Regions from separate parts of the Aeromonas allosaccharophila genome, predicted to be linked through region 3. Evidence: predicted binding sites of a transcription regulator. Region 3 holds the regulator's gene; each other region holds the start of a gene.
What was found. The regulator sigma-54, encoded in region 3, starts transcription at its own class of promoters, with help from an activator protein. The targets are predictions, from matches to a motif close to TGGCACNGTTTTNGCTT.
Positions count from the first base shown of each region.

Region 1: flgF (flagellar basal-body rod protein FlgF) is a predicted target of sigma-54. The motif match lies at 1,738-1,754, and genes of this name have one in related genera.
Region 2: fliE (flagellar hook-basal body complex protein FliE) is a predicted target of sigma-54. The motif match lies at 1,330-1,346, and genes of this name have one in related genera.

Region 1 covers NZ_CP065745.1:503,534-506,810, forward strand. Annotated here, with positions in the region: gene I6G90_RS02280 (flagellar hook assembly protein FlgD) at 1-272, shown strand, start outside; gene flgE (flagellar hook protein FlgE) at 283-1,647, shown strand; gene flgF (flagellar basal-body rod protein FlgF) at 1,792-2,538, shown strand; gene flgG (flagellar basal-body rod protein FlgG) at 2,553-3,277, shown strand, end outside.
Region 2 covers NZ_CP065745.1:2,239,593-2,242,869, forward strand. Annotated here, with positions in the region: gene fliF (flagellar basal-body MS-ring/collar protein FliF) at 1-926, opposite strand, end outside; gene fliE (flagellar hook-basal body complex protein FliE) at 973-1,290, opposite strand; gene I6G90_RS09970 (hypothetical protein) at 1,416-1,805, opposite strand; gene befA (beta cell expansion factor BefA) at 1,955-2,731, opposite strand; gene pyk (pyruvate kinase) at 2,981-3,277, opposite strand, start outside.
Region 3 covers NZ_CP065745.1:3,117,119-3,120,395, reverse strand. Annotated here, with positions in the region: gene lptA (lipopolysaccharide transport periplasmic protein LptA) at 1-415, shown strand, start outside; gene lptB (LPS export ABC transporter ATP-binding protein) at 419-1,144, shown strand; gene I6G90_RS14170 (RNA polymerase factor sigma-54) at 1,210-2,649, shown strand; gene hpf (ribosome hibernation promoting factor) at 2,671-2,958, shown strand; gene ptsN (PTS IIA-like nitrogen regulatory protein PtsN) at 2,961-3,277, shown strand, end outside.

The sequences.
Region 1 (3,277 bases), 2.0 Mb from region 3:
CTTGGGATGGTACAGACAAGGCTGGTAAACGGGTTGCCGCAGGAAAATATGTCATTAAAGCCAGCGGCACTCTCGATGGCAAGTCTGAAAGTATTGGTGCATATGCCTATGCAAAGGTGGACAGTGTTGCCTTGGGTAATGCTGCTAATCCTACTCGCCTCAATTTGAGAGGCCTTGGTAGCGCGTTTTTGCAAGATATTCTGCAGATTTCAGGAAGCAATTCAAATCCGACGGTTACACCGTCAAAAACCACGTCGACAGCATCGATCTAAGGAGCTGGATATGTCATTTAACAATGCCTTGAGCGGTGTCAACGCGGCACAAAAAGACTTGAACGTCACCGCCAACAACATTGCCAACGTTAACACCATGGGCTTTAAAGAGTCCCGTGCCGAGTTTGCGGATGTCTACGCCAACTCCATCTTTGTCAATGCCAAGACCCAGGTCGGTAACGGTGTGGCAACCGGCGCGGTTGCCCAGCAGTTCCATCAGGGGGCGCTGCAATTCACCAATAACGCACTGGATCTGGCGATTCAGGGCAATGGCTTCTTTGTGACCTCTGACGGTCTGACCAACCTGGATCGCACCTACACCCGTGCCGGTGCCTTCAAGCTCAATGAAAACAGCTATATGGTCAACAATCAGGGTCATTATCTGCAAGGGTATGAAATTAACGTAGATGGTACGCCCAAAGCGGTCAGTATCAATGCGACCAAGCCGATCCAGATCCCTGACAAAGCTGGTGAGCCTATTCAAACCAGTAAGATAGAAGCCAGTTTTAATCTGCCATCCAAAGCTGATCCGTTGCCATCCGGTTTTGGTGGTGGTCCGGCTTCAACGTTTGATCCCAAGGACTCCAAAACTTACTCGTCATCAACATCGGTTGTGGTGTATGACTCGCTCGGGGAACCTCATACCATCACCCAGTACTTCGTTAAAGAAGCAGACCCACTTAACCCAGGTAAACCGACTACGCCAACATCCTGGCGTATGTATCTCTATCAGGGAGATACTAGCATCGATATCGTTGGTGGTGCAGCTCCGACAATGGCGGCGCCCCCCCCGGCTGCACAGGCTCCATTGGGAGCACAGATTACGTTTGGTGCTGATGGCAAGATGATTACCCCGACGGTACCTGCGGCCATCAAGACGGAGCAGTTGGGGGCCGGTGGTGCTGGTATTATTACCAACGGCGCTGATGGTACCCAGCAAGTGGAGATTGAGCTTGGAACTGTGACCCAGTATGCCTCACCGTTTGAAGTCAACAAGTTGTCACAGGATGGTTCCACCGTCGGCCGTTTGACCAAGGTCGAGATCACGCCAGATGGTATTGTGTCTGCAACTTACAGCAACGCCACCACCATCAAGGTAGCGATGGTCGCCATGGCCAAGTTTGCCAACTCGCAAGGATTGACTCAGGTTGGTGATACCTCTTGGCGACAATCCCTGCTCTCTGGCGATGCTTTGCCGGGGACACCCAACTCGGGCACGTTTGGCACCATCAAGTCATCGGCGCTGGAGCAGTCCAACGTGGATTTGACGTCCGAACTGGTTGATCTGATCACTGCCCAGCGTAACTTCCAGGCCAACTCCCGTTCGCTGGAGGTCAACAGTTCGCTGCAGCAGACTATCCTGCAGATCCGTTAATTACACAATGCATGAAGATGAGAGGGGGCCTGGCCCCCTCTCTGTTTCTGTCGCCTCCTCGCGCTTCTTACTCCCCGCTATCTTTGCTATTGGCACTCTAATTGCATTTCTCCTGTCAGAGTCATCTGTTTGACGGAGAATTCCATGGATCACCTGCTTTATATCGCCATGTCCGGGGCCAAAGAGACCATGAACAGCCTGGCTGTTCGGGGCAATAACCTCGCCAATGCCAATACCACCGGTTTCAAGTCCGATTTCGAGCAAGCCAGGAGCATGCAGGCGTTCGGTGAGGGCTTGCCAAGCCGGGTGTTTGCCATGGCTGAGCGTCCGGGTCAGAACCTGCAGCATGGCATGCTGATGACCACCGGACGGGATCTGGACGTGGCGGTGGATGGTCCGGGCTGGATTGCCGTGCAGGATCCCAAGGGCGGTGAAGCCTATACCCGCATGGGGAATTTACAGGTCAATGCGACCGGCAACTTGCAAACCTCGACCGGCCTGAATGTGGTGGACGACGGTGGTCAGCCTATCGTGCTGCCTATGCCGATGGAGAAACTCGAGATCAATCGGGATGGCACCATTAGCGGTCGACCGGAAGGGGCTGCCGCCAACTTGCCGGAAGATTTCCAGCGGATCAAGCTGGTCAACCCGGCCGCCGATGCGGTGGAGAAGGGACAAGATGGTCTGTTTCGCCGCAAGGATGGCCAGAATGAAGCCGCCTCGGCCAATGTCGGCCTGATTGCCGGCTCCCTTGAGGGGAGCAACGTCAATGTGGTGGATGAGATGACCAACCTGATCCGGCTGCAACGTCAGTTCGAAACCCAGGTCAAAATAATGAAGACGGCCGAAGATAATGATGAAGCTCAAACCCAACTGCTGCGAATCAGCTAATCAAGGAGTTACCTATGAATCCCGCACTCTGGATCAGCAAGACCGGGTTGGATGCACAGCAGACCAATATTTCGGTCACCTCGAACAACCTGGCGAACGCCAGCACCGTGGGCTTCAAAAAGTCACGGGCCATCTTTGAAGATCTGCTTTATCAAAACATCAACCAGCCAGGTGGCCGCTCCTCTGCCGATACCGAGCTCCCCTCCGGCTTGATGCTGGGTGCGGGGGCCAAGGTGGTCGCGACCCAGAAAAACCACAGCCAGGGCAACGTGCAAACCACCGACAACTCGCTGGATTTGATGATCAGTGGCCGTGGTTACTTTGAAATTCAGCTGCCGGATGGCAGTGCGGCCTATACCCGTAACGGTCAGTTCACCCTCAACGATGAAGGGACCATAGTGACGCCGGGTAATGGCTATCCGCTGCAACCGGAAATCCAGATCCCGGAAAACGCCCAGAGCGTTACGGTGGGTGAAGATGGTCAGGTCTCGGTGCAGCTCAAGGGCGATGGCGCGTCTCAGGTGGTCGGTCAGATCAACATCTCCGACTTCGTCAACGCCAGCGGCTTGCAGCCGATGGGGGAGAACATGTTCGTCGAGACCCAGTCCAGCGGTGCTGCCGCGCAGGGAACTGCCGGTGCCGATGGACTGGGGGTGATCAAGCAGGGGATGCTGGAGACCTCCAACGTTAACGTGACCGAAGAGTTGGTGAACCTCATTCAGGCTCAACGGGTCTACGA
Region 2 (3,277 bases), 880 kb from region 3:
ATTTCGGAGCGCACCGCCGGCAGGTCGGGGTTGTAAGTCTTGCGAGTCTGCTCCTGCTGGGAGAAGTCGAGGGAGAGATCCACTTCCGCCGTATAGTTGTCGGCACCCAGCACCGGGATCAGGATGGCGTCAATTTTTTGTTTGTACTCCAGCTCCTGCTTCTGCTGCATGGCAAACTCTTTGCGAGTCTGGGCAGAGACCGGGTCTTGCGAGCCGGAGTTGAGCAGGCGACCGTTCTGGTCGGTCACGGTCACCCGGGTCGGTTCGAGGCCATGAACGGCAGAGGCCACCATATCGACGATGGAGTCCACCTCCCCCTGCCCCAGCGCCGCCCCTTTCAGGTTGAGCACCACGGTGGCACTGGGTTTGCGTTCGTTGCGGGCGAAGACGTTGTCTTTGGGGATGGCCAGCAGCACCTGAGCCTTGGCCACATTCTGGAACTGCTCGATGGCGCTCGCCAGCTGGCGCTCGCGGCTCAACTTGAGGCGCTCGCCCTCCATCCGCTGGCTGACCCCGAAACTGGAATCTTTCAGCAGGATATCTTCACCATCGATGCTGGTATCGGCCGCATTGGCAAGACCGGCACGGGTCAGGGCCAGCTGGATAGTGGGGTAGCTTTCGGCATTGACCAGCACGCTCTTGCCATCCACCTCATAGGGGATCTTCTGCTGATCGAGGAAGTCGAGGGTCTTGACCAGCTCCTGGGTGGTGTAGGTGCCGAGGGGACGCATGTCCGGCTCCTTGCCCCACAGCAGGATAAACACCGCGATGGCCAGACAGATGGCAAGCCCCAGGATCAGGGTGATTTGTCGCAGTACATCGGTATTGGACAGGAATCCCAGCGCCGAACTCTTCTGCTCATTTTCATCGAGGGCGGCGGTGCCCTCATCGTTTATCAGCAGATCGCCGTTTTGGTCAGTAGCCACGATTTATGTCCTTATTGCTGACATGTTCATGATGTTCAGTAAGCACTTATACCGGCATGTTCATGATGGTCTTGTAGGCATCGACCATCTTGTTGCGCACCTGTACCGTGGCTTCAAAGGCGATGGAAGATTTTTGGCCGGCGATCATGACCTCGGCCAGATCAACCGACTTGTCGCCCATGTCGAAACGGGTGCGCAGATCATTAGCGGCGCCTTGCAGCTCGTTGACGTTGCCCAGCGCCTGTTGCAGCAGCTGACCAAAGTCGGATGTCACCGGGCGACCGGGCTGTGCCAGCGGCGTTGCGCCTGCTTCAATCTTGAGCGCCTGCATCTCTTGCATCAGGCTGCTTGCACTTATTTCCATTTTCCATCCCCAGACAATTCATTGACGCTGACTGGCTTAAAGCAATAAAAGTGCCAATCAGGAAAAATACTCTCAAGCCAGGGGAATGGGGTATTCGCAGAGCACTGATGAGGGGCCCGCATCACTCACGGACGCGGTACGCCATCCTCACCAAATAACAGCCTCAGATAGCTAAGATGCAGATCGTAATGTTCTCCGGCGGGTAGTTTGACCAGCACTTCATCGTGAAGATAACCCGCACGGCTCACTGCCCGTTCGGGCGAGATCAATCCCTCCGCCACCAGCCTGGCGACAATCGCCTGCGCCAGGGCCATCGTCGCCTCATCGGCCTGCCCCCAGCCAAAATGCCCCCGGTATTCCGATCCTGCCGGGCCGGGTTCGAGGGGAAAGACCTGCGCCCCCTTGACCCAAAAAACCATGGGGATGCCATCCTGCAGACGCAGATAGATACTCTGCTTGTCCCACTCTCGACTCGGGCTCATCTCCATCCCACCCGGTTCCGTTGCTTGTACCATGCCACTCTCCTTGTTCTGTTGATAAATCTTGCTGGCGCCCACGTAAAAGAGGGCCAGTGGCCCTCTTTTTACTGCAAGTTGCCGCGTTTAAACAGACAGCAACTCACTGTGAATAAAGAAAAACGTGCGATCGCTCAAAGCACGATCAATTACTGGGTCAGATCCTTGTCGATCCAGTATTTGGAGCCGGAGATATTGGCATCAAACAACAGGCCCTTTTCGCCAATCTGGTAGATCGCCATGCCGCCGTTGTATTTGGCGGTCAGCTCGGCACTCTCCTTGCCAGCCACCACCCCCACTTCGGAAGTAGCCTCCCACCCCTGAGCCACGAAGGCATCGAATCTGGCCTTGTCTTCGAACAGGATCACCTGCTGATAGAACTTGCCGCCGATCCCGGCAGCAAGTCCCGCGCCAAACATCTTCATATAGGTGTGCTTGCCGTTTTTGCGATTAACCGCCACCCCGGCGCCCTGATTGGTATGCAGCATCAGGGAAAACTTGCGCGAATCGAACACCGCATAGCCATAAGCCTTGTCAAACAGCAACTTGGCAGAGGGTTGCTCGTTGAACAGCCGCACCAGTGCGGTATCTGCCATGGTGTTGAGGGCCAGCCGGGCCTCTTGCGCCGTCTTGGGATTCAACATCTCGTCGAGCTTCTTGTCGGCGACCTTCAACCACTCCTTGCCGGTCGCGATGCTCTTGTCGGTCCAGACTCCGGCGGTGTTGAAAGCATCCTCACCCCAGGCGGAGATGGAGGCCCAACTCTTCTTGGAAAAATCGCTGACATCCTGCCACACCTCCTTGCCGGTCTCGCTCACCGCCGTCCCGAGATCGGAGGCGGCGGCCTTGAGCTTGGCCCAGTCGGCATAACAGGGTGAGAAGGCCAGACTCAGTGACAAGGCCAGCAACCAGTTGCGATTGTTCATCTTCTTGCTCCCATTCCGTGTAACCCGTTTAGCCGCCCTCTCACCCGGAGCTCGGGTGATGGCCAACATAAACAGGTTTGTCATTCATTTCGTGCGCGGATCATCTGCACATTATCGGGACGACGCGCCATTGAGGCAATCATTGAGTCCATCCTCACCTCACACTTGGCACACAAACCCGTGCGGCAACCATAAAAAAAGCTGCTCGCCAATGGCGAACAGCTTTGATGAGCGCACAGGCCGGAGCGCTTATTCGACCATCATCACCTTGCAGGTGTTGGTACTGCCCACGGTTTCCATCTTGTCACCGTGAGTCAGCAGCACCATGTCGCCGCTCTGCAGCAGGCCTTTGGCCTTGAGCACGTCCAGCGCGTCGCGACACACTTCGTAGACCGGCTTGGTCTCGTCACCGTCAAACATCACCGGGGTAACGCCACGGTAGAGGTTGGTCCAGGCCAGGGTCTTGTTGTGGGGAGACATGGCGAAGATCGGCAGACCGGAGCTGATACGGGACATCAGCAGCGGGGTGGTGCCGGATTCGGTCAG
Region 3 (3,277 bases):
GATGCAGGACAACCGCATCACCTTCGAAGAGGATGTGACCATCAATCAGGGCACCATCAAGATCAAGGCTGACAAGGTGGTGGTGACCCGTTCCGGCGAGAAAGGGGCCGAGGTAATGACCGCCTACGGCAAACCGGCCACCTTCTTCCAGATCCTGGATAACGGCAAGCCGGTCAACGCCCATGGCAACACCATCCGCTACGAGCTGAAAAACCGGCTGGTGACCATCACCGGTAACGGTCAGCTCAAGCAGGAGGATAGCCAGGTCAATGGCGATCTGATCCGCTACGACATCGTCAAACAGAAGATGATTGCCGAGAGCAAGAGCCCGAACCAGCGGGTCAAGACCGTGTTCCTGCCGGATCAGGTAGAGAATTTCGACAAGCCCGCCGATCAGCAGAAGCAGGGAAAATAAACCATGGCAGTGTTAAAAGCAGTGGGCCTGCAGAAGAGCTACAAGCGCCGCATGGTGGTGAGTGACGTCAGCCTGGAAGTGGGCACCGGCCAGATTGTCGGCCTGCTCGGCCCCAACGGTGCCGGCAAGACCACCTCGTTTTACATGATCGTCGGGCTGGTGCAGCGCGATGCAGGTCTCATCACCATCGACGATCAGGACATCAGCCTGCAGCCCATGCATGTGCGGGCTCGCAACGGTATCGGTTACCTGCCGCAGGAGGCCTCCATCTTCCGTCGCCTGTCGGTGTTCGACAATCTGATGGGGGTGATGCAGACCCGCAAGGGGTTGAGCCGCGAGGAGCGTGAGGACAAGGTTCAGCAGCTGCTGGAAGAGTTCAACATCACCCACATTCGTGACAACTTGGGTCAGAGCCTCTCCGGTGGTGAGCGCCGCCGGGTCGAGATCGCCCGCGCACTGGCGGCCGAGCCGCGTTTTATTCTGCTGGATGAGCCATTTGCAGGGGTTGACCCGATTTCTGTGATAGACATCAAGAAGATCATTCAGCATCTGAAAGATAGAGGCCTCGGCGTCTTGATTACCGACCACAACGTCAGAGAGACTCTGGACGTATGTGAGAAGGCCTATATCGTCAGCCACGGCAAGATGATTGCCGAAGGTGCACCGGCTGACATCCTCGCCGATGAACAGGTCAAGCGCGTCTATTTGGGCGATCAATTCAGTCTATAGTAAGGGGGCATGCCTTCATTTCCTTTGACGCCTGCCTCGCTGAACATAAGGATATCCCGACGTAGATGAAGCCGACATTACAGTTGCGTCTCGGTCAGTCCCTGACCATGACGCCGCAATTACAACAAGCGATTCGTCTGCTCCAGCTCTCCACCCTGGAACTTCAGCAGGAAATTCAGCAAGCGCTCGAAAACAACCCTCTGCTGGAGCAGGAAGAGAGCGAGCAGCAGGAGAGCGCACCGGAAGCGCCGGTCGATGACAGTCAAATGGACTCCAGCGATGCCATGGCTCAGGAGCAGATGCCGGACGAGTTGCCGGTGGATACGACCTGGGATGAGGTCTACTCCGCCGGCACCGCCCAGAGCGCCGGCCCCATCCACGATGGGGAAGATAGCGTCTATCAGGGGGAGACTACCGAAAACCTGCAGGATTATCTGCTGTGGCAGATGCGACTCACCCCGTTCAGCGACGTGGATGCCGCCATTGCGCTCGCCATCATCGATGCTATCGACGAATCCGGCTATCTGACCGTTGCGCTGGAAGACATTCAACAGGCGGTGGGCAGCGACGAGCTGGAGGTCGAACTCGACGAGGTCGAGGCGGTGCTCAAGCGGGTGCAGCATTTCGACCCGGTCGGCATTGCCGCCCGTTCGGTGCAGGAGTGCCTGCTGATCCAGCTGGAGCAGTATGACCCGCAGACCTCCTGGCTCAATGAGGCCAAGGAGGTGATCCTCGAGCACATGGAGCTGCTCGGCAACCGCGATTATCGTACCCTCGCCCGCAAGACCAAACTCAAGGAGAGCGACCTCAAGGAGGTGCTGGATCTGATCCAGCTGCTGGAGCCGCGCCCCGGTAACGGCATCATCCAGAGCGACTCCCAGTACGTGATCCCCGATGTTTCCGTGGTCAAGAAGGGCAACAAGTGGGTGGTCGAGCTCAATCCCGATTCCGCTCCCCGCATCAGGGTCAACGAGACCTATGCCGCCATGGCCCGCAACGCCCGCAGCAGCACCGATACCCAGTTTATCCGCTCCCATTTGCAGGAAGCCAAGTGGTTCATCAAGAGCCTGGAGAGTCGCAATGACACCCTGCTGAAGGTGGCCAGTTGCATTGTCGAGCAGCAGCAGGGCTTTTTCGAGTATGGTGAAGAGGCGATGAAGCCGATGGTGCTCAACGACATCGCCGAAGCGGTGGAGATGCATGAGTCGACCATCTCCCGGGTGACGACCCAGAAGTACATGCATACCCCCCGTGGTATCTTCGAATTGAAGTTTTTTTTCTCCAGCCATGTGAACACCGAAGGAGGAGGAGAGTGCTCATCGACCGCAATTCGCGCGCTCATCAAGAAGCTGGTGACGGCAGAGAATCCTGCCAAGCCGTTAAGTGATAGCAAGATCGCGGATTTGCTGGCCGAACAGGGTATTATGGTGGCGAGACGCACGATCGCTAAGTATCGCGAATCCTTGTTTATCCCACCTTCCAATCAGCGCAAACGCCTGGTTTAGGCAAAACAAAAGGATGATGTTATGCAAATTAACCTGACCGGACACCATGTCGAGATCACCGAAGCTCTGCGTGATTATGTGAACAACAAATTTGCCAAACTCGAGCGTCACTTCGACCACATCAACAATGTTCATGTGGTGCTTAGCGTGGAAAAACTGAACCAGATAGCGGAAGCCAAATTGCACGTCAGCGGTGGCGAAGTGTTTGCCAACTCTGAACATGCCGATATGTATGCTGCGATAGACACCTTGCTCGACAAGCTGGACAGGCAGATCATCAAGCACAAAGATAAGTTAAACAAAAAATAACTATGCAACTTGAACACATACTGAGTCGGGACTGCACCAAGAGTGCAGTCCCTTGTACCAGCAAGAAACGCGCCCTCGAAATCATCAGCGAGCTGGCCGCCGAACGCCTTGGCACTTCCCGTCAGGCGCTGTTCGAATGTTTGCTGGCCCGCGAAAAAATGGGCAGTACCGGGATCGGTGCCGGTATTGCGATCCCCCACGGTCGTATTGACGATGAATTCCCGCCAACCGCGATCCTGATGACCTTTGCCGATCCTATTCCTTTCGACGCCATCGACAATCAACCGGTTGACCTGCTGTTTGCCTTGCTGGTGCCGGA